Regions from separate parts of the Microbulbifer bruguierae genome, predicted to be linked through region 1. Evidence: predicted binding sites of a transcription regulator. Region 1 holds the regulator's gene; the other holds the start of a gene.
The links. Region 1 encodes LexA, which represses DNA repair genes until DNA is damaged. Its sites were predicted from a motif close to ACTGTNTNTANANACAGT; they were not measured.

Region 1 (15,854 bases):
CCTGTACTTTGTCGCCTCACGCTATCTGCTGCCCGCGAGCCTGGTGCTGCTGACATTGAGCATTGACCTCAAGGGTATCGTAAACCTGGGGTTCAAAGCGCCAATCATGTTTCTGACCGGCACCCTCGGAATTGTAATCGGCGGCCCGCTCGCACTCCTGATCATGTCGGCGGTAGACCCGGGCTTACTGAACGGTAATGGCCCCGATGCTATCTGGCGCGGCATGACTACCGTGGCGGGCAGCTGGATTGGTGGCGGTGCCAACCAGGCGGCAATGAAGGAAATTTTTGAAGTCGGTGACCAGGTATTTTCCGCCATGGTGACGGTAGATGTGATCATCGCCAACCTGTGGATGGCTGTACTACTGATCATGGCCGGCAATGCTTACAAGCTGGATCAAAAACGCGGAGCCGATACCTCTGCCATCGACACTCTGCGGGAGCGGGTGGAGCAAATGCAGCGCAAGCATTCCCGCAACCCGACCCTGCAAGACCTGATGCTGATCGCGGCCGTGGCATTTGGCATAACCGGGATAGCCCACGGCTGTGCAGACTTCCTCGGCCCATGGTTTGAGAGAAATGCGCCACAGCTTGAGCAGTTCAGTTTTACCAGTAAGTTCTTCTGGTTGATCATTATCGCCACGACCCTGGGGATCTGTATGGCCTTCTCCCCAGCGAAAAAACTGGAGGGTGCCGGCGCCTCCAAGGTCGGCACCGTATTCATCTATTTTCTGGTGGCAACCATCGGCACCAAAATGGACATCACCGCCCTGAAAGACAGTCCTGAGCTATTTATTCTGGGACTGATCTGGATGGCCATTCACGCGGGCCTGTTACTACTGGTGGCCAAACTGATCAAAGCCCCCACCTTCTTTATGGCTGTAGGCAGCCAGGCCAATGTTGGCGGTGCGGCCTCTGCGCCGGTGGTCGCAGCCGCTTTCCACCCATCTCTGGCACCGGTCGGAGTTTTGCTTGCCACGGTGGGGTATGCACTGGGGACTTACGCCGCCCTGTTTTGTGGTCAGTTACTGCGGATGATTGGCGCGGGATAACCCCTAACCGCCGTAAACGAACAAAAAAGCCCGCAGGAATCAAAATCCTGCGGGCTTTTTTGAATGCGCACAACTCACACAACTGATACAAACACAACCTATACAGCTGCGGAGGTCATGACCTCACACGCTGTAAACGTCGTGTCTGTCGAGAAAAAGCGCAATTTTTCGAGGCAGCTGGATGCTGCCCCGAAATATCTGGAACCGAGTGTGCGTACTACTGAGAGGCTTTTACTCGCAGGGAACCACATCCTCGGCCAAAAGACCCTTGTCCCCTTGCTGCATTTCAAACTCAACGGCCTGCCCCTCGTTCAGGGTCTTGTAGCCGTCACCGCGGATGCTGCGGTAATGCACAAATATGTCTTCAGAACCTTCTGCACAGGTAATAAAGCCATAACCCCGGGCGTTGTTAAACCACTTCACGGTACCCGTAACGCGATCACTCATTAAGCCAACCTCATTTATTGTTATTGCGCTCACCCCGGTCGCGGGCAGAACGCCTACCCCATTTGCAGCTACCCAAACATCCTTGGTTCCGGTAGCTATCTCGAAGCGCCTGCCGGGTCAACCCGACAAGCCGCTACTGATTCTTAGATAAAACTGCGCCACTGTCTAGGCATCTACAATAAATTAATGTTACTTCCCGCGAATTATGCGCAACAAACCACCAAATCAGCGACGAGAGTACCAATTAACTTGACACGCCGCACAGTTGGAAAACACGTCACTTTGCTGCCATTCCGGTACCAACAGACTGCTGGCGGTCGGCAACCAGCGCGAGTTCAGGCAGATCTGCAATATGCAACGTGGAGGTCGGGAAGGCACAGGACGCTCCTCGCGCCTCGATGATCTCGAGAATCTTCAACAACACATCCTGTTTGATTTCGTGGTAACGCACCCAATTCGTGGTTTTGGTAAAGGTGTAAATAAAGAAATCCAGTGACGACGGCGCAAACGAATTGAAATTGACGATCAGTGTTTGGTTGGCATCGATTTCCGGATGCTGCTGCAACATTGCACGCACATCGTTGACGATCGGCGCCATCAAATGCGCATCGTCATAGCGGATGCCGACAGTTTCATAGATACGGCGATTTAGCATACGCGAAGGGTTTTCCACCGAAATCTGTGTAAACACGCCATTGGGAATATAGAGCGGACGCTTGTCGAAAGTTCTGATCCGGGTCAGGCGCCAGCCGATATCTTCCACCGTGCCCTCAATTTCCTTGTCCGGAGATCGCACCCAATCCCCCACCTTGAATGGGCGATCCAGGTAGATCATCAGACCACCGAAAAAATTGGCCAGCAAATCCTTGGCCGCAAAACCGATAGCGAGACCGCCGATACCACCAAATGCCAATACCCCACTGATGCTGTAGCCGAAATGCTGCATCACCACCATAGCGGCGGTAATAATGATCGAGGCACGTATCAGCTTACCCATGGCGCGCACAGTTGTGGCATCCATGGGTTTCCCCATAAAGCGCGGATCGGCGAGATTCTGCTCCACCGCCTTGGCAAACCGCAGTGCGAACCAGGTGATCAGGACAATAAAGCCGACCTCACGCACGGTGGTGGCAATAGAAAAGATTTCCGCCCCGGTAGCCTTGCCCGCACGGGCCGCCGCCAGAGAGAGTCCCACCAACCATACCAACAGGGAAGCGGGCGGATTAATGGCGCCACACAGGGCGTCGTCCCAGGGATTGACGGTGCGCTCGGCGCGGACCTGTAAGCGGCTTACAAACAGTGATAACAGCCAGGCCGCAAACGCCGTTGCCAGTACAAGCAGGAAAACTTCGGCAATCCAGAGACGATCATCCCCCACCAGGGAGCGCAAAAATGCTTTGGCAGACTCCACAAATCACTCCATAAAAAACAATATATTTCCGCGCACTCAGCAGACCGCATCCCGGGCAATCCACAATGCAACAATATCTGGCGCAACCTCAGCCAAGGCTGCCGGGTATTTTGCCGATTTACATCCAGGAGGCCAGCCATTTCCGCGTCGCGTGCCAGCGTGATTGCTGCTGCAGCTCATCCCAGTCTTTGATTACCGGACGCCCACGCATACGCTCCAAGCGCCTGCTGGAGGCAGGATCTGGCACAAACCCCTCTAGCGCCTGCAGCACTTCAATCGCGCCCTGACGGTTGTTACACACGACGCCCATATCGCAGCCTGCCTGCATGGCAGCGCGGATACGATCGCCGTAACCACCCGCAGCGCCCGCCCCTTCCATGGTCAGGTCATCACTGAAAATAACCCCATCGAATCCCAGCCGCGCGCGCAGAATATCCTGGAGCCAGAAACGGGAGAATCCCACGGGGTTTTCATCCACCTCGGCAAAACGGATATGTGCCGGCATCACCGCCTGCAATTCACCGGCACGGATGCATTCCTCAAATGGTTTGCAGTCTGCCGCCAACACCGCTTCGAGCGGGCGCCGGTCAACCGGCAATTCTTCGTGACTGTCTTCCAGCACCTGGCCGTGCCCCGGAAAATGCTTCCCTGTGGTGGCCATGCCCGCCTCGTGCATCCCCGCAATAAACGGACGGGCTTTTTCGGCGAGCGTTAACGGATCACGGGCGAAACTGCGGTCACCCACGATGCGGCAGAAATCATCGTCAGCATCCAGCACCGGCGCAAAGCTGAAATCCACACCGACTGCGAGTAATTCTGCTGCCAGCAGCCACCCAACATCCTGCAGCTGTTGTGTGCTGGCCTGGGCGCTCAAGGCTTGCATGGATGGGATGCGGGTAAATGAATCCCGAAAGCGCTGCACACGCCCACCCTCCTGGTCCACAGCCAGCAAGATTTCCGGACGCACACTGCGGATTTCCGCCACCAGCGCTTCCAGCTGCGGACGGTCAGTAAAGTTTCGAGCGAAGAAAATCAGTCCGCCCACTTGTGGGTGCCGCAACAGCTCGCGGTCTTCCGGAGTAAGCGTCGTGCCTTCCACATCGATCATTACCGGACCAATTTGCACTGACATGAATATATCGCTCCCTTTTCAAAACAGAACACTGGCGCTCAAAACAGAACACCGTCGCCCAAAACAGAGTGCCGTTGCCGGCCACTGAACCTATTCGTGAGCAGTAAGCATCGCGGCGGCTGCAGGGGCGAGTCTGGCGAGGGTTTCCTCCAGACTGCTCTCAGCGCCGAAATCTTCCCTCAGGATAGCTTCGATGGCATCAAAGCTCGAAAGCGAAAAGATGGTGGCGCCGAGCATAAAATAAAGGCGCCAGTAGAAGGTTACCGGGTCTACATGCGGTAATGCCTGGGCCAGCTGGCCGGCAATCTGGCGATAACTTTCGCCATAGCGCGAAACAATGAATCGGCGCAAATGGCCCTGTGACTGGGTATACGCCAGCCCCAGCAGGCGCATAAACCGCTTGGGGTCGCGCCCTTCTTTGGCGAGACCTGCCAGCGCCACCTGATAGAGGCTTTGCAGCAGGTCATCCAGCGCCAATGCTTCACCGTCGGCCGTCCCGTCCTGAACCTGTTTCTCCAAGGCTTTCCTACGACTCAGCTCCCGATCCAGATTCTCCGTAAATGGCGTAAGGAACCGTTCAAAAACTGCCTGAATCAGTTCTTTTTTCGAACCAAAGTGGTAATTCACCGCCGCCAAATTGACCCCTGCGGTACTGGTGATGGTGCGCAGCGATGTTTCAGTAAACCCCCGCTCCGCGAACAACACTTCCGCGGCGTCGAGAATGCGATTGACGGTATCCAGCTGACTCATGCCAATTCAAACCAACAATTAAAACGATTGTTTAAACCCTGAGACTAGCACAGTCGGCACCGAATGGAACACTCGGGTTTGAAGGCCAGCGCGAGATCATACGGGGAAGTTAGGGATGGGCAGGCGGGCACACTAGATTGGGTACAGAGATACTAAATCTGTGCCGGGGGGCAATGCTCCACAAACCATAGAGAAAGGAGGACAGCACCATGGCCAGAATTGCTCCGGAAATAGGCAGCTGGTTTGAAAATTTCGAAAGTGGCGACGTGTTTGAGGTCGTCGCTGTAGACCAGCCCTCCCGCACCATAGAAATTCAATATGAAGACGGTTCTCTGGATGAGATCGACTTCCAAAGCTGGCCTCGCTTGCCACTTGTTGGCGCCGCAGCACCGGAAGATGCCAATGCCGGCTATGGCTCATCGGCGGAAGAGATGCAGGATGAGGAAGATGCGGGATTCAGGAGCCCGGTATTTTCTCCGGCACAGAGCGCTATCGACAAACTCGAAGGCGAAAGCTTCCCGGGCAATGACGACGGATACTAGCGATGGCCCTGCCCCATTCAGGCAAAACCATTCAAAGGCTTGCCTTGGCGCTGCTACGGGTGGCCGTCAAGGCACGCGTCACCCGTTGTGCTCGCGAATATAATCAATAATGATCTCCGCAGCCTCTTCCACGGTATCGACGAGTTTAAACAAATCCAGATCACCGGCGTCGATGCACGCCCGCTCAAGTACCGTCTCCATCATCCAATCAATCAAACCCGCCCAGTAACGCTTACCAACTAAGACTATCGGGAACCGCTTTACCTTCTGGGTTTGCACCAATGTCAGCGCTTCGAACAGCTCATCCAAAGTGCCGTATCCGCCCGGCAGCGCGATAAACCCGACGGCGTGTTTAACAAACATGAATTTACGCACAAAGAAGTATCGGAAATGCAGACCGATATCCAGGTAGGGATTTGGTACCTGTTCAAAGGGGAGCTCGATATTGAGCCCGATTGACGATCCCGCGTGAGGAAATGCACCCCGGTTACACGCTTCCATTAGTCCGGGCCCACCGCCAGTAAGTACAGGAATACCTTCCGTGGACAGCAACTCTCCCAGGCGCATCGCTTCCTGATACTCTGGGGAATTCTCATGAAAGCGTGCACTGCCGAAAACCGTGACAGCGCCTTTCAATGTAATCAAGCGCTCAATGCCATCAACCAGTTCCGACTGTATGCGCAGCACCCGCCACGCTTCCGGCATTTTTGCATCCAGCATATGCCTTCTCCTTATCGCTATTACTACTTATTTTTCCGGAGTTCTGTGCTGTGGCGGTTGCGGCAGTAATCCTTTTCACATCCGCAGACCACAAAAATCCCGGGACACATCAAGTCTAGCAGTCGTAATGCGCCGCCCTGAGAAGATTGCGTGGATGTCAGATCTGTATATAATCACAGCAACTGTATAAAAATACAGACAACAGGAAGGCGCCCATGACAAATCTCACTGCCCGCCAGGCTCAGGTACTGGAGCTCATCAAATCTTACCTGGACGAAACCGGCTATCCGCCCACCAGGGCCGAAATCGCCCAGGAACTCGGCTTTCGTTCACCTAACGCCGCGGAAGAGCACCTCAAAGCGCTAGCGCGTAAAGGAGCCATTGAAATGGTGGCCGGTGCCTCCCGTGGCATTCGAATCCCAGGCCACCAAGCCGGGCTACCGATTGTCGGCCGCGTCGCGGCAGGCAATCCCATCCTGGCTGAGGAAAACATTGAGGAATACTGCGAAATCCCCGCGGAATTCTTCCATCCACCCGCGGATTACCTGCTGCGAGTACACGGCATGAGCATGAAAAATGCCGGTATTCTGGATGGCGACCTGATCGCAGTACAGCGTACCGACAATATTCGCAACGGCCAGATAGTGGTGGCGCGGATCGAGGATGAAGTGACAGTGAAGAGATTCAAACGCCGCGGTAATCAGGCAATGATTCAGCTGCTACCGGAAAATGAAGATTTTGAGGTCATCCAGGTGGATATGCGGGACAAAAACTTTGCCATTGAAGGATTGGCGGTTGGTGTGATTCGCCAGAACACCAACTGATTTTCACTGGAAAATCACTGCCTTAATAACGAAAACAGGGCCCATTGGGCCCTGTTTTCGTTTGTGCAAGCTGTCTCAGTGGATGGCTGTATCAGTGGATGGTGTGCTCGGTGACGTCCACCTCTTCGTCCTCAAAGGGCTCCGGCTCCAGCGAGCCGATTTCCTGAACCGCTTCTATCCCCGCCTCCAGCATGGCTCGGGCAACGGCAATTTTGTGCTCCTGCAAAAAATGCAGGCTTTCAGCGGAAAAATGAATACGCACCAACGGGTCCTCTTTGTGACCAGCGCGTCGCAGCGCTACATCACCATTGGACAACTCGATGATTTCGTAGGTCTCGGAAGACATTCACTTCTCCAGTTACAGCGTGATTTGCGGGCAGTGTAACACAGGGGGAGACAATTGATCAGTGCGCCGCGCCTACCACTCCTGCCCCTGTGCTCGCTGGCGCTGCACCAGTTCAGAAAGCGCACGGTGCCACTCTCGTAAACTCTGCGCATCGAGCTGGGAGCTCCCAGAGCCTGAACTTACATCTACCTGCCGCACCGGGATCAGGGTTTGCACTGCGGCACCTGTGGCGGCGCTTTGCGCCCGAGTGGACGGTGCCTGGGGTGCGTGCCACAGGCACCGCCAGGCAGTGTCCATCTGCCGATACCAACTGTCGGGATTCTCCGCCAGGCTGACCAGCTCCGCAATTTCCGCACTGAACTTGCCGTTCTGTGCCACCAGCTGCTGCAGCTGGCCAGCCGACTCCGGCTCGCGTCCAGGTGCTACACCCAGCTGTAACTGATGGGCCTGCTCAGCCAGAAAAGCGCGATAGCCACGCCATAGTTGCAACAGCGCCCCCTCACCAAGAGCTGACTGACACAGCGGATCACCACTGCCCTCAGCCTCCAGCCGGTTTAACAACAGCTGGCATTTGCGCAATGCGGCGGCGACGAGTCCGGTGTAGGGATTGCTCAAGTTTTGGCCTTTTTGGAAGGAGCCTTTTTAGCTGGTGCCTTCTTGGTGGCCGCCTTCTTCGCCGGGGCTTTCTTCTTGGCCGGCGCTTCTACCTGCCATTTACCGTCATGATAGAACGCCTTCCACCCGGTCGCCTTGCCGTCCTCTTCGGTCTGTACGTACTGCTCCTGGGTCTTGCGACTAAAACGCACTACCGTATCCCTGCCTTCGTTGTCCTCTGTGGGCGCAGAGAACAGGAAGCTGTATTTGGGATCAATCTCATCCTTGTGAGGCAACAGTTCCTTGATCAACGGCGCGCGGGTTTCGCGGTTTTTGGGAAACTGGCTCGCTGCGAGGAACAGGCCCGAAGCGCCGTCGCGAAGAATATAGGTGTCATCCACCTTTTCACACGCCAACTCCGGCATTGGTACCGGATCCATTTTCGGCGGCGCAGGCTGACCATTTTTCAGCAGTTTGCGGGTGTTCTTACAACTCTCATTGGTACAACCGAAGTACTTACCGAAGCGGCCAGACTTCAGCTGCATATCGCTACCGCACTTATCGCACTCGATCAGCGGACCGTCATAGCCCTTGATTTTGAACGTGCCCTTTTCCACTTCGAAACCGCTGCAATCCGGGTTGTTGCCACAAATATGCAGCTTGCGCTGTTCGTCCAACAGGTAGCTGTCCATGGCGGTACCGCACTTCGTACAACGGCGCTTATCGCGCAGCTGTCGGGTTTCCGCCTCTTCGTCCTTATCTGCATCAATCGCTTCTTCACCTGACACCAGGTTCATGGTGTTGGTGCAGCGCTCTTTCGGCGGCAGCGCATACCCGGAGCACCCCAGAAACACACCGGTGGAACCGGTACGAATCTGCATGTGGCGACCGCACTGACTGCATTCAATATCAGTATCCGTAGGCGTATTGCGGCGCATGCCGCCTTCTTTATCCTGAGCGACTTCCAGGCGATTGCTAAAGTCGGAATAGAAGTCGTCCAGCAGGTCCTTCCAGCCCCGTTTCCCTTCCGCGACCGCATCCAGGGACTCCTCCAGGTTGGCAGTAAAGCCGTAGTCCATCAGGTTCTGGAAACTTTCGCTCAAACGGTCAGTAACGATATCGCCCATTTTTTCCGCATAGAAACGACGATTTTCCAAGCGTACGTAACCGCGATCCTGAATGGTCGAAATAATGGATGCGTAGGTAGATGGGCGACCAATACCGCGCTTTTCCAACTCTTTAACCAGTGCCGCCTCACTGAAGCGGGCCGGCGGTTTGGTGAAGTGCTGCTTGGGATCGAGCTTCTTGAGCTCGAGAGTTTCCCCCACCTTGATATCCGGCAGCACCAGATCTTCGTCTTTTTTACTCTGTGCCGGTGCGACTCTCAAAAAGCCGTCAAAACGGATTACGCGTCCGCGGGTGCGCAGCTCAAAATCCCCGGCGTTCACCACGATAGAGGTGGAGGTAAACTGGGCTGGCGTCATCTGACAGGCGACAAATTGCTGCCAGATCAGGGTATACAGACGCTCAGCATCCCGCTCCATGCCAGAGAGCATGTTTGGCTTCACTCGCACATCCGAGGGACGGATAGCCTCGTGCGCCTCTTGCGCGCCCTCTTTGCTGCTATAGCGGTTGGGATTTTCCGGCAAATACTTATCGCCGTAATTTTCGCCGATATATTCCCGCACCGAAGCGACCGCTTCCGCACTCAGATTGGTGGAGTCAGTACGCATGTAAGTGATGTAACCAGCCTCATACAAGCGCTGGGCCATCATCATGGTTTTCTTGACGCTAAAGCTGAGACGATTGCTCGCGGCCTGCTGTAGGGTCGACGTGATATAGGGCGCGCCAGGCTTGGAACTGGTGGGCTTGTCATCGCGGGCCGCGACCTGGAAGCTGCTCGCCTGCAGCGCCTTGAAGGCCGCCATGGCCTGCTCTTCATTGGTCGGGCGGAAGTTTTCACCGCTCTGCTTCTTTACTTCGAGACGCAGTGAGTCCGACTTGGCGGTTTGCGTATCCGCAAACAGAGTCCAGTACTCTTCTGGTATGAAGGCGCGAATTTCACGCTCCCGCTCCACCACAAGGCGCACGGCAACCGATTGCACACGACCAGCGGACAGACCGCGAGCGACCTTTTCCCACAGCAGAGGCGAGACCATATATCCGACAATACGGTCGAGAAAGCGTCGCGCCTGTTGCGCATTGACGCGGTCGATATCCAGGGGGCCCGGATCTTTAAAAGCCTCCTGAATCGCGCTCTTGGTGATTTCGTTAAACACCACACGACGGAACCGCCCTTCATCGCCACCGATGGACTCACGCAAATGCCAGGCAATTGCCTCCCCCTCGCGATCCAAGTCCGTTGCGAGATAGACATGGTCGGCGCTGGCGGCAAGTTTGCGCAATTCATCGACCACCTTTTCCTTGCCAGGAAGAATTTCGTAGTGGGCTTCCCAGTTGTGGTCCGGATCAATGCCCATACGCTTGATCAGCTGTTCGCGACCTTTCTGGCGCTTGTAGACCTCTTTATCTTCCGGGGACAGCTTGCGGGTTTCCGCAGCGCGCCGGGCGCGCTCCTTGGCGTCCACCGGCTGTTTACTGGAGGCACCGGTGGGGAGATCCCGGATATGACCAATACTGGACTTCACCACAAAGTCCTTTCCGAGATATTTGTTAATGGTTTTTGCCTTGGCCGGTGACTCGACGATGACCAGTGATTTACCCATAAGCCTTTGATTTTTAATAGAAAATTTACTGCCTTCGCACCTGCGGCGACAGCCTTGAACAGCGGTGCGCTGCGCGAATATATATGCTTCGCCCCCGGTGCGGTCAAGCAAACAGGTCAAATTCATGACCAATTAGCCCCTTGAACGAGTACTTGTGACCGAGGATTCAATTGTTGGTTCGGCACCCTTGCTGCGCAGCGAACACATGTTGCTGAGCTGCGGAATCGGGCAAGTTCACTGGCACCACAACCGCTTGAAACAGTAGACCAGATCCGGCATCCAGCCAGCCCTTCGCGGACCTTAGTTTATTGCCCATCGCCCCCGGGAGTGCCAGGCTGATACTGGCGTATCGCCTCTTCGATCAATGGCCGCTGGGATTCAAGTACTGCCTGAATAGCCGCCAGGCCGGCATTCCCACTGCGTTCACCCCACTGTATTCCGAGCCCGGCATCCGCGGCGTACACTCCCGTAGCGTCGGCTGGGAGCGCCGCTATCAGCTCTTTCAGCGGTGCCAGTGCCGGCTCGGGGGCCGCCCTCCCTTTGCGCCAGTCCCAAACACCCTCGAAGTGCATTTCGTGGCTCATCCGCTGCAGTTCCAGGGCCCATCCGGTCTGTAGCCTGCGCGGATTTCGCCAGTGGGAAAAATAGGTAGCGGCGCTGCCGGTTCCCTGTGACGCTGGCAGAGGCTGCATCTGCACTTTGAGACCGGATGTAGCCGCTCGCTGGCGCAAATCGGCCAGTTTTCGGTCCCGGCTGCTGGGCTTCATCCACATAACCGGACCTATCACCAGAGCCACGGCAAACACGATGACAATGAGCGGTAACCAACTGGACATGACACCCGTTCCTCTTGCTTCTTTTAATTACTCACGCTGGAGAAGATAGGTTTCTAGCGCGACACTTTTTCTCTATTCGCTATCAAATAGCCTATGCCTGGTTACTATGCGAGCACTTGTGCAAGCACTTCAGGGCGCAGCGCCGTCACAATGTCTGGCCGGCGCGCATTTTCCACTCCCGAGCGGCACTTGTGTCAAGACCGTTTTTTTAAAGTAGACTCACTCTGGTATCACGCATAAACCGCAATCGCGAGGACATAATGGCAGGCTATAACAACATTCTGGTTGGACTGGACCTTTCTGAAGAATCCTCTCAGGTACTGGAGCGCGCGGCACAGATTGCCGCAGACAGCGGTGCTCAGATGAGCCTCGCCCACATCATCGAGCCACTGACGTTTGCCTATGGCGGCGATATTCCCATGGATCTGTCAGAAGTCCAGGAACAGTTGCAAACACAGGCCAAAGAACAACTTCGCAAGGCCGCTGCCAGCCTGAACATTCCCCCTGAGCGCCAGCATGTGGTGCTCGGCCAGCCCGCAACGGAAATTCATCGACTCGCGGAAGAAGCCGGCTGTGATCTCATTGTCATCGGCAGTCATGGGCGCCACGGACTCGCGCTGCTGCTGGGATCCACCGCAAATGGCGTCCTTCACGGCGCAGGATGTGATGTGTTGGCGGTCAGGGTGCAACCGGCAAACCAGTAACCACGGCATAGCCCCGGCCACTCTGTAACCGCTGGTTTGCCCCAGACTGTCGCCAGCGAGGGGCAAATTCCGGCTCGCTTACATGCTGTCCAGTTCAGCCCAGCGCTCAAACGCCACTTCCAGCGCCTGCTGTAGATCGGCCAGTTTTTGTAGCTTTTCCTGCACCAGCGTATTGTCCTGCTGGTAAAAGTCCGGCTGTGCCATCGCCTGTTCCAGCTCGGCGATCTCACCTTCCAGTGATTCGATCTGACCTGGCAGAGCATCCAGCTCACGCTGCAATTTATAGCTGAGCTTTTTACTTTTGGGTGGTGTTGAGCCTTGGGTTTCCGGGGAGTCCGCGGCCTTGTCCGCGCCGGTATCAACGCCGCTACCCGCCGCCTTGTCCTGCTCCCGTTTACGCGACTGCAGTTGCTCCTCCGCACTGAGGAATCGCCCGCCCTGGCGCACAAAATCCTGGTAGCCTCCCACGTATTCCCGCACCACGCCATCGCCTTCAAAGGCGAGACAGCTGTCGACCACATTGTCGAGAAATGCCCGGTCGTGGCTCACCAGCAGCACCGTGCCGGGGAAATCCAGCAGTAACTGCTCAAGCAATTCCAGAGTTTCCACATCCAGATCGTTGGTGGGCTCGTCCAGCACCAGAATATTGGCGGGCTGGCTGAACAGTTTGGCCAGCAGCGCACGATTGCGCTCACCGCCACTCAAAGCTCCGACCTTGGTCCGCGCTTTCACTCCGGTAAACAGGAAGTCGCTTAGATAACCCATCACATGGCGACTACTGCCCCCGACCTGGATGGTTTCCCGCCCTTCGGCGATATTGTCCACCACACTCAATTCCGGGTTCAGGACATCGCGCCTTTGATCAAAGTAGGCCACCTGCTGCTTGGTACCCAGGCGGATACTGCCAGATTGCGGTTGGAGCTCATCCAACAGCAAGCGGATCAGGGTACTCTTGCCTGCGCCGTTGGGGCCGATCAGACCCACTTTGTCACCGCGCATCAGGGTGAAATCCAGATTGTCGATCAGTGGTCGCATCGCGCCACCTTCACTATCCGGGAAACCAAAGGTCACACCTTGCAATTCCGCCACCAGCTTGCCGGAACGCTCACCCGAATCCAGCGACATACGCGCAACGCCCTGGCGTTCACGGCGGGCCTGGCGCTCACGCCGCAACCCTTGTAACGCCCTCACTCGCCCCTCATTACGAGTGCGTCTGGCCTTGATTCCCTGTCGAATCCAGGCCTCTTCCTGCGCCAGCTTTTTGTCGAACAAGGCGTCGTTACGCGCCTCCTCCTCAAGCACCTTTTCCTTCTCCTGCTGGTAGCGATCAAAGGTACAGTTGAACACTCGCAAGACACCGCGATCCAGATCCCACACAGTGGTGGCCAGGCGCTGCGCCAGTGCGCGGTCATGGCTCACAAACAGCAGTGCACCACGAAAGCTGCCCAGAAAGCTCTCGAGCCATTCCACCGCAGCAATGTCCAGGTGGTTGGTCGGTTCATCGAGAATCAGCAAGTCCGGCTCGGTAACCAGTGCACGGGCCAACGCCGCGCGGCGCTGCCAGCCACCGGAGAGATCCGCCACCCTCGCTTCACTGTCCAGATCCAGTCGATCCAGTACACTGTCAATGCGCGCCAGCAGCTCCCAGCCATGGACCTGCTCAATCTTCGCTTGCAAGTCGGGATTCAGGTTGTCGCGGTACTCCGCCAGCCAGGCACCTACCGCACCCAGCCCTTCGGCCACATAGCGGTACACCGTGTCCGTGCAGCCTTCCGGCAGGGCCTGTTCGAGGGTGGCGAATACGGCACCACTCTGACGAACAATCTCCCCCTCGTCTGGATCCCCCCCGCCACCGATCAGCCTCAACAGGCTGGACTTGCCCTCACCGTTGCGGCCCACCAGGCAAATCCGGTCTCCCCGCTCGATTTTGGCGCTGACATGATCCGCCAGTACCTGCACGCCATAGCGCAAACAAACGCCATCCAACTGAAGCAACATAATTAACAACTACAATATTTTTGGGTGAAAACGGATATTTTACGCTTTATTCTGCGCCCATCGAATAAGCGATTTCTCAATCGGGTTTTTAGTATGTCGATTGGCAGCACGGGACTCGCCATTCTCATCTCCACAGTCATCACCACCGGTCTAGGGATGCCGGCCGCGGCCCTCGCCCAACGCGCAGCGAACAATAGCGAAGTCACGCGTGTACAGGGTACTGCAAACGCCACGGTCGCCCCCACCCAGCAGAAGATGAAACAGCGAGACACAAGGGACGCCGAAACGGCGGTGGCACAAAGGGAAAAACTGCAGGAAGCCCGCGGTGCAATCGCGAACAACGACCAACGGCGTTTGAAACAACTCAAGAAAGAACTGGCGGACTATCCCCTGCTGCCCTACATCGACTATTGGGCTATCAGCAGGGACCTTTCCCGCCTCCCCTATGACGATATCGACAGGTTTCTGGAAACCTACGATGGCACAGCCATCGGTGACTGGCTTCGCATTCGTGTGCTGCGAGAACTCGGCAGCCGCGAGCGCTTCCAAGCCTATCTGAAATACTATCGCCCCGAGCAGATCAAGCGCACCCAATTACGCTGCTATTACGTTGACGCCCTGTCTCGCCATGGGGACAAACAGCACGCTTACGAATTGATCGAAGAACTGTGGACCGTGGGGGCATCCCAGCCGAAGGAATGCGACCCGGCTTTTGCGCGCTGGATACGAGATGGCGGCCTTACCCCGGAGCTGGCATGGAAGCGCCACGCCCTGTCGGTACAGAGCGGCAATCTGGATCTTGCGGGATATATTGCAACCAAGTTGGACAAAACAGCCGCAACCAGAGCCTCGCTGATGCGCGAGGTATATCGCAAACCGGAACAGATACTGAACTACGACCGGTTTATCAAAAACACCCCCGAATACCGGGACATCGTCAGCATTGGCGTGCGTCGCCTTGCCATTCGTGATGCGGGAAAAGCCAACTCGGCCTGGCAGCGCTACAGTGCGAGCTACCTTTTCAGCGACGAGGAGCGGGACGACTTCCTCGGCTTCCTGGCATTACAGTACGCGCGCCAGGATAACCAGACAGGCCTTGAAGCACTGATCAAGGCGAACCCCGGGTTTTTTGATTTGCGTACTGCCGAATGGCTGATTCGCCAGTCGCTGCGCGAAATGGATTGGGCACAGGTCGAATTCTGGATCAATCAGTTACCGGAAACCGATCAGGATCTGGATCGCTGGCTGTACTGGAAAGCCCGGGCCATCAACGAAATACTCGAAGCCGACAGCAAAAGTGGCAAAGCTCCGGACCCCCAACGCCAGGCTCTGGCGAAAACGCTCTACCAAAAGGCCGCTGCCGAGCGCAGCTATTACGGTTTCCTGGCCTCCGACACGATCGGTAAAGAATACAGCTTTGTCGATCGCCCAGCGCCTATTACACCGGAGCTGGTCAGTAACGTGGCCGCGCGTCCGGAAATGCGCAGAGCGCAGGAACTCCAGGCTATCGGCGAGTTCTATCACGCCCGCCGAGAGTGGGATTACGCTACCGAGAAGATGTCTACGGAAGAGCTGATGACGGCCGGCAAGGTGGCGAGTTCCTGGGGCTGGTACCACAAATCCATCCAGTCCATTCTCGCCGCCGATTATCTGGACGATCTCGAGTTGCGCTTCCCGCTCGCGTTTACCGATATCGTCAAAGACGTTGCTTCCCGTATGGGTAAGAAAACCGCGCTGGATTCGTACCTGGTACTGGCGGTGGCTCGCCAAGAG
Region 2 (15,854 bases), 670 kb from region 1:
GTGGCGGTGGTGCGGATATCGGCGAGGGCTGAACCCTGGTCCGGTTCGGTGAGTGCCATGGTGCCAGCGTAGCGGCCGTCCATCATCGGCGGCAGGTAGCGCTCCTTGAGTTCGGTACTGGCAAAACTGCGCACCAGGTTGGCAGCACCGAGTGTAAGGAAAGGGTAGGCCGCACTGCTCACGTTGGCAGCGTTGATATAGGCCATGGCGCTGCGCAGAATAATCTCTGGGAGCTGCATACCCCCTTCTTCGAAATCGTAGTGGGCAGCGAGAAAACCGGCGTCGGTAAACGCCTTCCATGCCTCGCGTGTTTCCGGGATCAGGGTGACCGTGTCGCCATCGAAGGTGGGCTCGCAGGCGTCGCCCTTGGCGTAGTGGTTGGCAAAATATTTTTCCGCGATGGCCTGGGCGGTGAGTAGCGTCGCGTTGAACACTTCACGGGAGTGCTCGCGGTAACGGGGGCGTTGCAACAACGCCTCGGTATCGAGAAATTCGTACAGCAGAAACTCGATATCCCGCTCTTTAAGGTACTGCTCACTCATAATTGCTCCACTGTATTCGAGTTACATCTTCAGTGGTTTCAGAGTAAGCAGGGGCGGTGCGGAGTGGCAATGATCTTTCAGGTAATGGCTATACAGGCCGCGATGGCTGCGTAGCCGGAGCGATTATGAAATTCCTCGTCTCTGGTCACTTTCGGTCAAGTGCTTTCGCTGCCTTCGATGCCATTCAGTTTTTCCTGCTTGGGGGTGTCGGTATTTTGTGCAGTGCGCCTGGCGCGGCCGGGTACTACCGACTCCCAGAGACTGTCGGCGAGTATCTGCGGGGTTGTCGGACGGCCTTCCGCTACCCAGTTGACAATGGCTGCCGCCACATCCGGCCATTGGATACGTACACCGAGAGGGTTGCCCGTCAGCCAGTGGGTGATGGTGGCAGCGTCGATATTGTCCACTACCCTGGCCAGTTGCAATTGATCCAGGGCCATTGCGTTGGCTTCCTGCTCAAACTGTCCTTTGAGCGGGCGGGTGAGGATCGGTTTGCCCAGGGTCAGGGTTTCCGCAATCAGCTCAAAGCCGCTGTTGCAGATGACTGCTTTGGCGGTGGCAACATCGCCGCGGAAGCCTTCCACAGAGGGTGCCTTGAGGGTGATGTTGTCGGCGCAGGGCAAATCGGTGGGCAGACCGTAAACGATGAATGTCTGCGACACCTGCGCCAGCTGCTTCAGCAGTGGCTCTGCGTACTCGAACGGCAGGTATACCAGCACATGGTCTTTTTCCTGTGGTGCTGGCTGTTCATGGGCGTGGGCGATTGGAGGCAGTATGGGGTGACCAAAGTGATACCAGTGCATTCCCAGACTGACCTGTACCGGTGCGAAGACTTTCATAATGCTGCGTGCAGTCCAGCCGAAAGCGGGGGTGGGGATCGAGTAATTGAATGCGTATTGGTGGCCCAGCCCCAGGCTCGGACATTTGCGTTTCTTCGCGGCCCATGCAGAGACCGGTTCGAAATCACTGATGACCAGATCGAAGTCCTGTACCGGTAGCTCGCGAATATCTTGCAGAAGGCGTCTTAAATTTAATTGTCGGGTAGTCGCCAGTTGATCAATTTTCCCTTCTTTGTGCACAAACGTCAGGCCTTCCCGCCACCAGTAGTCGCCAAACGCTTCCATGGCAAACAGCTTTTCCTGGGGGCGTCCGCTAAACAGCCACTGGACTTGCAGCTGCGGGAATTGCTGGAAGGCTTCCGCCATCGCCCGTGCGCGGGAAATATGCCCGTTACCGGTGCCCTGAACGCCGTACAGTATTTTCAAATGACTTCTCCGCTGGAGTAAAAACTGGAGTAAAAAAGTGCCGAATGCCGTGCGCAGCCTGTTACAGCAGTGCGCCGCTGACGGCAAAGCCTACACAGGTCCCTAGCAAGGCGCCGGCGCAGACGTCGGTTGGGAAGTGGACCCCAAGTCCCACCCGCGACGTGCCTACGCCCGCAGCCCAGAAATACCCCAGGGCCCAGAGTGGGTTCAGGCATTGGCTCAGCATAGTCACAAACAGGAAGGCGCCGGAGGTGTGGCCGGAAGGCAAGCTGAAGCGGTCGTTCGCCACAATGATCGAGCGCAGCCCGGGGATGGCTTCCGGTGGGCGATTGCGCTTGGTGGTATTTTTTATGGTCCAGTAGAGGGAGCGCTCAATGGCAAAGGCAGCGCCACAGGTGTAGAGAAACAGCAGGGCGGCACCGGCACTTTCCAGGGCGATCAGCAGCGGCGACACCAGATAGAGCCAGCCATCGGCAGATCGGGACAACAGCAGGTAATTCCTGCGGGAGGTTGGCCGGGTCGCCCGCTGCGCCATTCGCAGCACCAGGGAGACATCTACCGCTTTGAGAGTGATAGGTAAGCTTCGCATGGGTTAAAAGTACGAAGCTTAGATTGCACGGACTTGAACAAAATATGTCAGGACTGTGAAATCTCACCGGTGTGGGGGTATTGATGAACTGTGGGCGCCAGGGTGACTGTAGGAGCCTGCCTGCAGGCGAACCGGACAAGGCAGGCTCCTGCGGATTTCAGTCTATGCCGATCTTGATGGCGCCTGAGCCCGGCAGTTTTTCCACCAGTTCGGGACCACAGAGTTTGGATGGCGTGAAGTAACCGCCTTCGCCGTGGTAGGCGAGCAGGAACTCCATCACCGCGAGGGAGCCGTTCACGGTGACGTCATAGCCGTTGGCGGTAACCACGCGACCCACCCGGCGTTCGCCGCGGCGGTCATTGCGGACTTCTCCCCAAACCCAGGTTTTCTGCTCCGCGCGCTGGTTTTCGGTAGGGCCACGCACACTCTTGTCCACCTTGCCTTTCAGCCACTGCTGCATCCAGTTCATACGCAGCAGCCAGCGGAATTTGTTGAGTCCCTTCATCTTCTTCGCCCGCCTTGGGCTCATCGGGATATACACCTCGATGTTAGGAATCTCGGTGCTGTAGTAGGCGGTGGCGACGTCTCCCCAGGGAATGGCCACGGCAAATTTTTCACCGCGGCCGAAATTGATCTTGCGGGTCAGTTCCGCGTGGGGAATCACTTCGATCTTGCCATTGCGCCGTATTGCGCCGCCTACCCCAAGGCTCTCGATGGAGGTCTTGGCGGTACCGGGGCTGAGTCCGGAGTCGGAGTCGAACCCCAGGGTCAGGTGGGTGGCGCTGGTCATTTCCCGGTGCAGGGCGGCAGCGAGGCAGTCGGTGGGGATGACATCAAAGCCGGTACCGGGGCAGAGCACCACATTGGCGGCCTTGGCCTCCGCGTCCAGCGCGTGCGCCTGTTGGTACACGGCCATCTCGCCGGTAATGTCCTGATAGTGGGCGCCACTGGCAATACAGGCGCGCATCATCGGTTCCGCGGTCGCCGAGAAGGGGCCGGCACAGTGGATGACTACCGATACTCCCTGCAGCGTGCGCTTGAGCGTCTCCTCATCGTCCAGCCCGACGGCAATCGCCGGCAGGCCCAGCTCCGTAGCCAGGGGCTCCAGTTTGCTTGAGCTGCGGCCCGCCAGTATGGGTCTGAGCCCCTTGGCCACGGCCTTGCGGGCAATCAATTCGCCCGTGTAGCCATAGGCACCGTAGATCAGGATCTGTTTGTTGTTCACGGAGTGTCCTTGTTATATGCGGCCAGGTGACCTTTTATTCGTGCGACCTTCAGTCCAGGGCCTTTTCCAGGGCAAAGCGGGGAATCGTCTGGCCATCCTTTTCCAGGGCTTCTGAGAACATGGACAGCGGGCGGGCCCAGACACCAAAGTCATCATACAGAGCCCGGTAAATGGCCAATTGTTCCCCGGTTTCACTGTGGGTGGCAATTTCCATCAAGTGGTAGAGGTTGCCTTTGTAGTGGCGGTAAATGCCTTTCTGCATGGAGTTCCTTACGGGGTAGTGGTGTCGGCAGCGCTCAGGCCAGGTGAAAGGGGGAAAGCTGGATCTGGGTGATCCGCTGCCCGTGCAGTACCGCAATACCGCCGTAGCGACGCTCGCCGGTGGAGGTGAATTCAAACTCGTACTGCCGCTGCAGGCGCACCTGGCCGCTCCGGTCGCGCTTGAGGCGGGTGCGGTGGAGCATCACGGTATCGTCCAGCAGCTGTACGCCGGTGTCCGCGCAGTGTGCCTTTACGATCCGGCGCACACGGTCTTTTGCGGCCATGCCGGCCCAGAAGTACCAGGCTGCGAGAATCAGCAGGAACAGCCAGAACAAGTCGCCGAGTGAGTAGTACATACCGGTTTAATCTGTTTTCTTACGACCGCGCAAGAATACCACCAGCGCGCGGACTATGCCCGGCAGGATTCTCCATCCCGGGTGAGAGTACTTTGCGGTCTGGCGGTAAGCCCGGCGAACAGCGCCGGCAATGTCCGAGACAAGCACACGCTGGTCGCTGCGGAATCTACCATTTATGCAGGCCGGGCCAGATAGCGGTGCTGCCTGTTTTATCACACCGCCGCCTGTTTTATGGCGCCGCTGCCGGTGTTATAGCGCCGCGGCCAGTGTTGTAGCGCCGCCGCCAGTGTTATAGAGCCGCTCCCTATTCTGTGTCAGAATCCAGAGAATTTTATCCTCGCAAATGCCTGCCAACCCCATCAAGGACACGGTCATGCTCGCTACTACATTGTCATCATTAAACGGTATCCCTCCCTTTCTGGCTTATTTCGCGGTGGCGATTGTTCTGGTGCTTGTGTTTGTGTGCATATATATCTGGATAACGCCACACGCAGAGATGGCGCTGATTCGCGCGAATAACTCTGCAGCGGCACTGGCGTTTGGCGGCGCGATTATCGGTTTTGCCCTGCCGCTCTCCAGCGCCATTACCAATTCCCTGTCCCTGTTGGATTGCGCGGTTTGGGGCGCGGTGGCGCTGGTCGTCCAGATTCTCACTTTTGTGGTGTTGCGTGTGGTTCTCAGGCAATTGCCCGAGCGCATCGACAACGGTGAGATGGCTGCCGGAATTTTTGCCGCTACGGTGGCCATTGCGGTTGGCCTGATCAACGCCGCATGTATGAGTTATTAACAGATACAGGAAGAAAACGATGAAACGCAGTAAAAAAGCCGCGCTGGTATTGACCGTTCCTGTAGCGACACTGCTGATTGCCGGCTGTGAAAAAGAAGTGCAGGGCATGGTGTACAGCAATCCGGAGGAGTGCAGTGCCGGAGGGTGGAACACCGAACAGTGCGAAGCCGAATACGCCGAGGCCAAGGCGCTGCATCCTCAGGTCGCACCCAAATACGTGAGCAAGGAAGAGTGCGAAGCGGACTTCGGTGATGGCAAGTGTGAGACGGCGCCGCAGCAGACCACATCCGGTCACAGCGTTTTTATGCCGATGATGATGGGTTATCTCGCCGGGCAGATGATGAATCGCGGCGCCAGTTTCCAGCAGCCGGGCGCCGCCAGTGCAGGCACGAATACCGCCGCTACAGGTACTAAGGCCGCAGCTGCAGGCGCTAGCGTCCCCACGCAACCGCTATACAAATCCCGCGATGACCGTGGCACCTACCGTACCGCCCACAATACCCCGGTGGCGAAAGGGACAGGCCCAGTCTCGCTGAAGCCTTCGCAGATGCAGCCCCGAGCCGGGGGCCTGGTGCGGCGCGGCGGCTTCGGCCACCAGGCGGCAATGCGCAACAGCTACGGCGGTTAATACATGAAACGGATCAGCGTTGCTGAGCGCGCGAACTGGCGCACTTACGCCGAAGAAGTGGGATTCAATTTTCATACCTTCGACGGCGAGCCTTACTGGGATGAAACCGCCTATTACCAGTTCAGTCTGCAGCAGATTGAAGAGGATCTGGAGGCGCCCACGGAAGAGCTGCACCAGATGGTGATGGATATGGTGGGGGATATCACCCGCAGCGAGGAGATGCTCACCCAGCTCAATATCCCGCGGGATTACTGGAGCTATGTGTGGAATTCCTGGAATAACGGTGAGCCACATCTGTACGGCCGGATGGATCTGGTGTACGACGGCACCGGCCCGGCGAAATTGCTCGAACTCAATTACGACACACCCACGTCATTATTTGAAACCGGTTTTTTCCAGTGGGTGTGGCTGGAAGACCAGATCAAAAATGGCGTTTTGCCGGAACGTGCGGACCAGTTCAATTCCCTGCAGGACAAGATCGAGCAGGCGTTTATCGAGCTGGAATTGTCGACGCCGTTCTATTTCACCAGTGTGCGTGACAACGCCGAAGACCGCGGCACGGTCAGTTATCTGATGGATATTGCCGCGCAGGCGGGACGGAATGTGCACTATATTGCGCTGGAAGATATCGGCGTGATCACCGATGCCAAGGGCGAGAATCCGCAGTTTGTCGACCTGGATGATCACCCGATAAAGGGCTTGTTCAAACTGTACCCGTGGGAATTCATCGTGCAGGAAGATTTTGGCCGTGCCACGCTCGCCGCCAATACCCAGATGGTGGAGCCCGCCTGGAAAATGCTCCTTTCGAACAAGGGTATCCTGCCGCTGCTGTGGGCGCGCTACCCCGATCACCCGAATTTGTTGCCGGCATTTTTTGAAACTCCCGGAAGTGACCCGATGGCGGCCGGTTGGGTGCGTAAACCCCTGTTCTCCCGCGAAGGCGCCAATGTGGATCTGATTACCGGAACCGGGGAAAAACTTTCGGCCGAAGGGCCTTATGCCGACGGGCGCTATATTCGCCAGGCCTTCCATGCACTGCCCAAATTCCGCGACGAGCTTCGCGGTGGCGATGCCTACACCATGCTCGGTAGCTGGGTGGTGGGCGACAGTGCGGCGGGTATTTGTATTCGTGAGGATGCGACCCTGATTACCAAAGATTCTTCCCGGTTCCTGCCGCATATCATTCTGGATTGATTGCGCGGCAGCTGACTTGCACAGCCAACCCTGCCACGATTTTGCCTACACCGATTCCGGTGTGGGCAAGCTGAAGTGGCCCGCAATCAGGGCTTCCTTGCGCGCCTTGGGCCACTTCTTAATCTCGAGTTCCAGTTTCAACGCTTCCGACTTGTTCGCCACTTCTCGCTGGAATTCCAGCGTCAGCGGGCCGCGGCCGCGCAGTGCTTTCGCTGCCTTGGGGCCGCCGCTGTTGTGCTCCTCGAAGCGGCGCGCTACGTCCCGGGTGATACCGGTGTACAGGCTGTCGGAGCGGGTGCGGATCAGATAGACATACCAGTCGGACAAAACACTTCCCAAAAAATATTCACAAGCTAGAACAGGCTCTGTTGGTCCCCGGGCTGCGGGGGCAGGAAAAACCGGTTGCAGTCGAGCGCCAGCTTGCGTTCGTTCAGTCCCAGTTTGCGACAGCTTACTCGAAACCGCTGTTGCAGTAACTGGGCAAACACGCCGGTTCCCCGCTGGCGCTGGCCAAATTCACTCTGATAATCCTGCCCGCCCCGGCTCTGCTGCACCAGGCTCATCACATGTTCCGCGCGCTCTGGATAATGCTCTGCCAGCCACTGGCGAAATAGCGGTGCCACTTCGAATGGCAGTCGCAACAGGATATAGGCCGCGTATATGGCACCGGCCTCCGCCGCGCTGGCGAGGATGCTTTCCAGCTCCATATCATTTAGAGCGGGAATCATCGGCGCCGCCATCACTGCCGTAGGAATTCCCGCAGAGCCCAGTGCCTCAATCGTTCGCAGCCGCGCTGCTGGGCCCGCGGTACGGGGTTCCAGTTTGCGTTTGAGCTCGTTGCTGAGGGTGGTCACACTGACAGCCACATGCACCAGATTGTCCTGTGCCATTTCAGTCAGCAGCGGCAGGTCGCGCAGAATCAGCTGGCTTTTGGTGATGATGGTCAGCGGATGCTGATGGCGTTGCAGTGTCTCCAGAATCTGCCGGGTGATCTGCTTGTCTTTTTCCAGGGGCTGGTAGGGGTCGGTATTGCTGCCCAGGGCAATGGGACTGCACTGGTAATTCTTTTTGCGCAGCGCCTGCTCCAGCAAAGTTGCCGCATTGGGCTTGTAAAACAGCCGGGTTTCAAAATCGAGTCCGGGGGACAGGTCCATATAGGCGTGTGCTGGCCGGGCATAGCAATAAATGCAGCCGTGCTCGCAGCCGCGGTAGGGGTTTATCGACTGGCTGAAGGGCAGATCCGGCGACTTGTTGGTGGCGATGATGGTCTTGGCCTTCTCCGCGAGCGCCACGGTTTCCAGGCGCTCGGGTACCTCGGGCTCCAGTTGCCAACCGTCGCTCTCGCGGGTGCTGACCTGGTCCACAAAGCGCCCGGCCAGGTTGCTGACAGCGCCGCGCCCCTTGTGGGACTGGATAGGGTTGGTGGGGGAGTCGTTGGCCACGGCTGAGTTTTGATGGATCGGTTGGTTACTGTATGTTTGTACAGTTTATTGCCGGCCGGGAAACTGTGCAAGCCAGTATTCCTGCGCATACAATGACCGCTGAGTTTTAATAATAGAGTTTCACATAATAAGGATTACGGGAATGGATCTTCAGGCCGTAGCTGCCATTCACGCGTTTGCACTAAAAGTACTGCAAGTGTTCGCCATGCTGTTTGCCTTCGGGCTGGTGTTACTGGTGCTCTATGTGGTGTATCTGTATCTCTCCGATGTCAGCCAGACCAAGCAGGCGATACGGCGCAACTTCCCGGTATTGGGGCGTTTTCGCTACCAGTTTGAGCACCTGGGGGAATTCTTTCGCCAGTACTTCTTCGCGCTCGATCGCGAGGAGATGCCCTTCAATCGCGCCCAGCGCAGCTGGGTTTACCGGGCTGCCAAGAATGTGGATTCCACCCTGGCTTTCGGTTCCACCCGCCCCCTGAATCAGCCCGGTGACATTCTCTTCCTCAACCACCCATTTCCCACCCTGGCCAAGGACGCGGTGCCGCCGCGGGAGGTGACCGTGGGGGAGGGCGCGGCGCGTATACCCTATACCACGCGCGCCATTTTCAATATTTCCGGCATGAGTTTCGGTGCCCTGTCGGTACCCGCGGTGACGGCACTGTCCCGGGGGGCGGACAGGGCGGGGATCTGGATGAATACCGGGGAAGGTGGCTTGTCTTCCCACCATCTGTCTGGCGGTTGCGACATAGTGTTTCAGATCGGCACCGCGAAATATGGAGTGCGGGATGACGACGGCAATCTGTCCGATGAAAAATTGCGGCAGGTGGCGGCCTATAAACAGGTGAGGATGTTTGAGCTGAAACTCTCCCAGGGCGCCAAGCCGGGCAAGGGCGGGATACTGCCCGGAATCAAGGTCACCGAGGAAATTGCCCAGGTACGTGGCATCCCGGTAGGGGTGGATTCCATCAGTCCCAATGGCCACCCGGAATTCAGGGATGTGGATGGCCTGCTGGATATGATCGGACATATCCGCGAGGTCACCGGTAAACCCACCGGTTTCAAGTGTGTGATAGGTACCAGCAACTGGCTGCACGAACTGTGCGAATCCATCCAGCGCCGGGGCGTGGAATCCGCACCGGACTTTATCACTATCGACAGTGCCGATGGGGGCAGCGGTGCCGCACCCCAGAGCCTGATGGACTACATGGGGTTACCGCTCAACCGCAGCCTGCCACTGGTGGTGGATTTGCTCAGCCAATATGGCCTGCGTGATCGAATAAAGATTATCTGTGCCGGCAAATTGCTCACTCCCTCGATGGTGGCCTGGGCCCTGGCGATGGGGGCGGACTTTATCAACTGCGGCCGCGGTTTCATGTTTGCCCTGGGGTGTATCCAGGCCATGCAGTGCAACAAAAACACCTGCCCCACCGGGGTGACCACGCACAATCCGGATTTACAGCAGGGCCTGGACCCGATGGACAAGGCGGAGCGGGTATATAACTACGCGCGCAATATGGAATATGAGGTCGGTACCATTGCCCACTCCTGCGGTGTGCCTGAACCCCGCATGCTGTGCCGTTCCCATGTAGAAGTAATTAACGAGCGTGGCGTACCTGTACCGCTCTCGGATCTGGTGCCGGACGTACAGCCGAAGTCAGTGATTGCTTCTGATCGCGGCATTCAATAATCCTGATACTGCCCCCGGGAGATACACCGGTACGCAAAACACTTGGCAATTAAACCGCCCGACAACATTCTGGAGTTTTCATGACGCACACTGCGGACGGTGTAATTACTCTGGTCGGCCAGGGGTTGTATATGGCGCTGGCCGCCGTCATTGGTCTTGGTATCGCCAGGGTGTTAAAGCGGGACAATACCCTTGGCTGTCTGATCGCCGGCGTGCTCGCCGGAGTGCTGCTGCCGGTGTTCAATTACGATACCGGGCTACGCGCAGGAAACCTGCACCAGCTGGTATTTTTTGTCATCCTGCCCATTCTGATTTTTCAATCTGCCTGGAAAATCGATCCGGATTTCCTGCTCCGCTGGTTGGGTCCCATTCTTCTGTTTGCCACTCTGGGCGCGGTGATCTGTGCGCTGATCACAGCCCTTTTACTCTACTACGGCATTCACCACCCAAATGGTTTGCCCTGGATCGCCACACTGCTGACCGGCGCGATACTCGTGGCAACGGATCCTGTGTCGGTAGTAGAGCGGCTGCGCGTGCACCAGGGCAATGAGGAACTGTTGACACTGGTCGAGGGGGAGAGCCTGTTCAATGATGCTGCAGCGATTGTACTGTTTTCATTTGTGCTGGGGATTGCCAGCCACAGTGCCATGGAGGGCAGTGCGGCAACCGGTGAATCCATCGCTGGCCCAAGTGGTTTTGCACTTTATATTACCGTGGTATTTTTCGGTGGCCTTGTGGTGGGCTCCATCTGTGGCTTGCTCACGGCGATTGTGATTCTGTTTTTGCGTTCGGCGGGGGCGGCACTGATGGTACTGGTGCTGGCAGCATTCGGCAGTTTTTATTTTGCCGAGCACGTGGTTGGGGTTTCTGGAATTCTCGCAGTGATGTTGTGTGCGATTGTGTCGCGGGCCTGTTTGCGTGAGCAATATGAGACTTTCCTTGTCCACGCGGAGCCTACCTGGGAATGGTTGGGGCTGCTGTTTGCCGCATTGCTCTTCGTCATCATGGGACTGGTGATTACATCCGAGATGTTTTCCCGTCACTGGCTGGCGATGATCATTGCCATTGTCGCTGCGATTGGGGCGCGGGCATTTATGGTATTTCTGTTGTCGCCCGTCTGCAGATTCATTGGGCCACCGGTGCCGAAGAATTGGCGCATGGTTCTCAGTTGGGGTGGGCTGCGGGGCGTGATTGCGGTGGCGCTGGTGTTGTCACTGCCGACGGAGTTGCCTTACTGGTGGACGATTCAGTCGATGGTATTTGGGGTGGTGCTGTTTTCGCTGCTGGTGCAGGGAACTACGAGTACGCGATTGATTCGGAAACTGGAGTTGTAGCGGCGGTTGCCAGGTGATGGATCGGGAATGGGGCCCGGTGGCTGGTTTCTTCTGATGCTTTTCGGGAGTAGAAGAGGTGGGCTGCTATGGCTAACAGTAGCAGGGCGAAGAGGAGTACGCTGATGACTCTGAGCATAGTTTCACCTCTTGTGGGTTTTTCCGGTTTTGAGGTCTGGGCGCTCTGTTTTAAGTGTGTGGCGGCCAAGCACCGGGTGGAGCATTTCGAAACCGGGCTAGGCGCCCCCCTTCAATACATCCCTGTAGGCTGCGTCGCAAACGTCCCTGTTTGCGACGCTTTCGAAATGCTCCACCCGGTACTTGGCCTTCTATTCGGAACTTAAGCTCTGTAAGCCAAGCGAATATTTTACTGCCAGTTCAGAATAACTTTGCCGGATTCACCAGAGCCCATAGTGTCAAATCCCTTCTGGAAATCATCCACCGAGAACTGGTGCGTGATAATCGGTGAGAGATCGAGGCCGGACTGGATCAGGCTTGCCATCTTGTACCAGGTTTCAAACATTTCGCGGCCGTAGATGCCTTTCAGGATCAGGCCCTTGAAAATCACCTGGCTCCAGTCGATGGCCATTTCACCCGGGGGAATACCCAGCATGGCGATCTTACCACCGTGGTTCATGGCCGAGAGCATATCGCGGAACGCGACGGCAACACCGGACATTTCCAGGCCCACGTCGAAGCCCTCGGTCATGCCGATGTCTTTCATCACGTCTTTCAGATTTTCGCGGCTCACATTTACGGTGCGCGTCGCGCCCATTTTCTTCGCCAGCTCGAGACGGTAATCATTGATATCGGTAATGACCACATGGCGCGCGCCGACGTGGCGGGCAACAGCAGCAGCCATGATACCGATGGGGCCGGCGCCGGTAATCAGCACATCTTCGCCCACCAGGTCAAAGGACAGCGCGGTATGCACCGCGTTGCCGAACGGGTCGAAAATGGAGGCCAGTTCGTCGGAAATATTGTCCGGAATCTTGAACGCATTCAGCGCGGGGATTACCAGATATTCCGCAAAGGCACCCTGGCGGTCTACGCCAACGCCGTAGGTGTTGCGACACAGGTGGCGGCGGCCGGCGCGGCAGTTGCGGCAGTGGCCGCAGGTGATGTGGCCTTCGCCACTCACTCTATCGCCCACGTTGAAACCGGCCACTTCCTGGCCCATGCCAACCACTTCGCCTACGTATTCATGGCCCACCACCATGGGTACCGGGATGGTCTTCTGCGACCACTCATCCCAGTGATAGATATGCATGTCGGTGCCGCAGATCGCGGTCTTGCGAATTTTGATCAGCAGATCGTTGTGGCCCGGTTCCGGAATTTCTACATCGGTCATCCAGATGCCGGGTTCGGATTTCAGTTTGGATAAAGCTTTCATAGATACTTCTGTTTATGGTGGACACGTGTTGTTGCATGTCCACCCTAAGGCTTGGCGAATAAAATTAGCGACGTCAGAACCTGACTGGGGGATACGTTGTATCCGCCCAATCAAAATCAGATGATTTCGAGTTCTTTCCCCACTTCAATAAAGGCATCGATGCAGCGATCCAGCTGTTCACGGGTGTGCGCGGCAGACATCTGGGTGCGGATGCGGGCCTGGCCCTTGGGTACGACCGGGTAGAAGAAGCCCACCACGTAAATGCCTTTTTCCAGCATCTTGTCCGCCATCTTCTGCGCCAGCGCGGCGTCGCCGATCATGACCGGGATGATCGCGTGGTCGGCGCCAGCGAGGGTGAAGCCGGCTTCGCCCATACGCTCGCGGAAGTAGCGGGAGTTTTCTTCCAGTTGCGCGCGCAGTTCACCGCCTTCGATCAGCATATCCAGCACTTTCAGGGATGCGGTGACGATGGCAGGGGCCACGGAGTTAGAGAACAGGTATGGGCGTGAACGCTGGCGCAGCAGGTCGATGATTTCCTTGCGTCCGGAGGTGAAACCGCCGGAGGCGCCGCCGAGGGCTTTGCCCAGGGTGCCGGTGATAATGTCGACGCGCTCGATCACGTCGCAGTACTCATGGGTGCCGCGGCCGTGATCGCCGAGGAAGCCGACCGCATGGGAGTCGTCAACCATAACCAGGGCATTGTATTTGTCAGCCAGGTCGCAGATGCCTTTCAGGTTGGCGATCACACCGTCCATGGAAAAGACACCGTCGGTGGCAATCAGTTTGGTTTTTGCGCCGGCGGCGTCGGCAGCTTTCAGCTGTTCTTCCAGGTCCGCCATATCGTTGTTGGCGTAACGGAAGCGCTTGGCCTTGCACAGGCGCACGCCGTCGATGATGGAGGCGTGATTCAGCGCATCGGAAATGATGGCGTCGTCGGGGCCCAGCAGGGTTTCAAACAGGCCGCCGTTGGCATCAAAACAGGAGGTATAGAGGATGGTGTCTTCGGTGCGCAGGAATTCAGACAGCTGGAATTCCAGCGCTTTGTGGATGTCCTGGGTGCCGCAGATAAAACGCACGGAAGCCATGCCGAAGCCGTACTGGTCGAGGCCATCCTTGGCGGCCTGGATCAGGTCGGGGTGGTTGGCAAGCCCGAGGTAGTTGTTGGCGCAGAAGTTCAGAACCTGGGTATCGTTGTTCACCTGGATTTCAGCGCTTTGCTGAGAGGTGATGATACGTTCGCGCTTGTAAAGGCCGTCGGCCTCGATCTGCTTCAGTTCGTCGCGCAGGTGCTGGAAAAATTGCTCGGGCTTGGACATGACGTTGTTATTGGCTCCTGTGGTGCTTTTGGCAGTAGGACTATGTGCTTGGGGAGATCTTCCCGATTAACGACCGTTGTGGCGGTGCCGTCCCCTTCGTGGAGAATCCGCCGGCGAACTGCCGTAAGTGTAGGTTGGGGTGTCATTTATGACGATTACCCGACCTTCGCGATGAAATCTGGTTATCTGGCCAGCTCACAGGCCTTGTGGGCAGTGACTGGTACGTCGCTGGCTCGGCAATGAGTGGCGAAGGCCAGCGCATCTTCCGTCGAGTCGAACAGCAGTTGCCACAACAGGCGTCGATCGTTGCGTTTTACCGCCCGGACTGCCGTGCGACTGCGCTGCGGGGCAATCTGGATTTCGATAACGTCGGTGCTGGAAAGCGTAAATTCGGACATGGTCCCTCCAAAAATTCTGGAGGACTGACGGCGGAAGCGAGATGGGTACAAGAAACCCATCGCATCCCGGTAGGATTGCAACGCTGAAACCAAATCGGTCCAGCGAGAGCCCCATCCTCTACACAGACTGCACATTGATACAGTCTGTGACGAGAAACCACCTTGCCCCGGTAGGCAGGTTGGCGTTGGCGTCAGCCACTCTCTTGATGTCGCGGGCAAAGATAGCGATGGGTGCCTCGGCAGTCAACAGCGCCGCGACATGTGGCTGTGGGTCAGGATTTTATGTGGGAAGTTGTACCGATTTCAGCTCAATAAACTCGTCCAGGCCGGCGTTGCCGAACTCGCGCCCATTGCCGGAACGCTTTACCCCGCCGAAGGGCGCGTCGTAGTTGAATTCGCCGCCGTTGACGAAACACAGTCCGGCCTCGATTCGGCGCACCACGGGCATGGCGCTCTCGGCGTCCTTGGCCCAGACGCCGCTGGAAAGACCATACTCGGTGTCGTTGGCGATAGCGATGGCTTCGTCCATGTCCCGGTAGGGTATCAGGCAGGTGACCGGACCGAAGATTTCCTCGCGGGCGATAGCCATATCGTTGGTGACATCGGCGAACACCGTGGGCTTGACGTAGAAGCCCTGGTCGAGTCCCGCGGGCGTTTCACTGCCGCCGGTCACCAGGCGAGCCCCCTCGCTGATACCTTTATCGATATAGCCACGCACGATTTCCCGCTGGCGGGCAGAGGACAGGGGCCCCATAAACGCGTCGTCACCCGTGCCCATGGCGATGCCTTCGGCCACCTGTTTGGCGATCGCCACCGCTTCCTCGTAGTGCTCTGCCGGCACCAGCATGCGGGTGAGGGCGGTACAGGTCTGGCCGCTGTTGATGAAGACATCTTCACAGCCCCAGCGCACCGCCGCGTCGAGATCCGCATCTGGAGTAATGATCAGTGGCGACTTGCCGCCCAGTTCCTGGGTGACTCTCTTTACGGTGGGCGCGGCACTTTTCGCCACTTCGACACCGGCGCGGGTGGAGCCGGTAAAGGACACCATGTCGATGCTTTCATGGGCAGCAAGGGCGGCACCGACGACAGGGCCGGAGCCGGGCACCAGGTTGAAAACGCCGGCGGGTACGCCAGCGGCGTCGATGATTTCCGCCATCACATAGTCCTGCAGCGGCGTGGTCTCGGAAGGCTTCTGAATCATGCAGCAGCCCGCCGCCAGTGCTGGCGCCACCTTGCCAACGAACTGGTGCAGGGGATAGTTCCACGGAGTGATAAAGCCGCACACCCCGACCGGTTCACGCAGAATCAGGGAGTGGCCGGCTTTCTCGGTTTCCTCCATTACCGCGGCGCGGTCGGCGTAGTAGCGCATGGCGTAGATGGGACCGTCCACATGCAGCCACTCGGTAATGTGCGCGGGGCAGCCCAGCGCGAGTGAAACGG

Region 2: a site for LexA is predicted at 8,317-8,334, ahead of PVT68_RS05765 (PA0069 family radical SAM protein). Genes of this name have one in related genera too.

The regions. Positions count from the first base shown of each region.
Region 1 is NZ_CP118605.1:677,268-693,121, forward strand. Features, by position in the region: gene PVT68_RS02900 (DUF819 family protein) at 1-1,051, shown strand, start outside; gene PVT68_RS02905 (cold-shock protein) at 1,283-1,498, opposite strand; gene PVT68_RS02910 (mechanosensitive ion channel family protein) at 1,776-2,909, opposite strand; gene nagZ (beta-N-acetylhexosaminidase) at 3,028-4,041, opposite strand; gene PVT68_RS02920 (TetR/AcrR family transcriptional regulator) at 4,132-4,791, opposite strand; gene PVT68_RS02925 (DUF6763 family protein) at 5,001-5,333, shown strand; gene PVT68_RS02930 (LOG family protein) at 5,412-6,053, opposite strand; gene lexA (transcriptional repressor LexA) at 6,269-6,877, shown strand; gene PVT68_RS02940 (hypothetical protein) at 6,969-7,223, opposite strand; gene PVT68_RS02945 (DUF6586 family protein) at 7,296-7,838, opposite strand; gene topA (type I DNA topoisomerase) at 7,835-10,543, opposite strand; gene PVT68_RS02955 (hypothetical protein) at 10,849-11,379, opposite strand; gene PVT68_RS02960 (universal stress protein) at 11,640-12,083, shown strand; gene PVT68_RS02965 (ATP-binding cassette domain-containing protein) at 12,162-14,081, opposite strand; gene PVT68_RS02970 (transglycosylase SLT domain-containing protein) at 14,175-15,854, shown strand, end outside.
Region 2 is NZ_CP118605.1:1,348,938-1,364,791, reverse strand. Features, by position in the region: gene PVT68_RS05815 (acyl-CoA dehydrogenase) at 1-542, opposite strand, end outside; gene PVT68_RS05810 (MJ1255/VC2487 family glycosyltransferase) at 698-1,807, opposite strand; gene PVT68_RS05805 (phosphatase PAP2 family protein) at 1,869-2,396, opposite strand; gene PVT68_RS05800 (saccharopine dehydrogenase family protein) at 2,554-3,621, opposite strand; gene PVT68_RS05795 (DUF1653 domain-containing protein) at 3,671-3,883, opposite strand; gene PVT68_RS05790 (DUF3301 domain-containing protein) at 3,918-4,238, opposite strand; gene PVT68_RS05785 (DUF350 domain-containing protein) at 4,612-5,025, shown strand; gene PVT68_RS05780 (DUF1190 domain-containing protein) at 5,045-5,653, shown strand; gene PVT68_RS05775 (glutathionylspermidine synthase family protein) at 5,657-6,847, shown strand; gene PVT68_RS05770 (GIY-YIG nuclease family protein) at 6,893-7,174, opposite strand; gene PVT68_RS05765 (PA0069 family radical SAM protein) at 7,201-8,289, opposite strand; gene PVT68_RS05760 (FMN-binding glutamate synthase family protein) at 8,432-9,976, shown strand; gene PVT68_RS05755 (cation:proton antiporter) at 10,057-11,310, shown strand; gene tdh (L-threonine 3-dehydrogenase) at 11,675-12,700, opposite strand; gene PVT68_RS05745 (glycine C-acetyltransferase) at 12,817-14,016, opposite strand; gene PVT68_RS05740 (hypothetical protein) at 14,199-14,414, opposite strand; gene PVT68_RS05735 (aldehyde dehydrogenase family protein) at 14,695-15,854, opposite strand, start outside.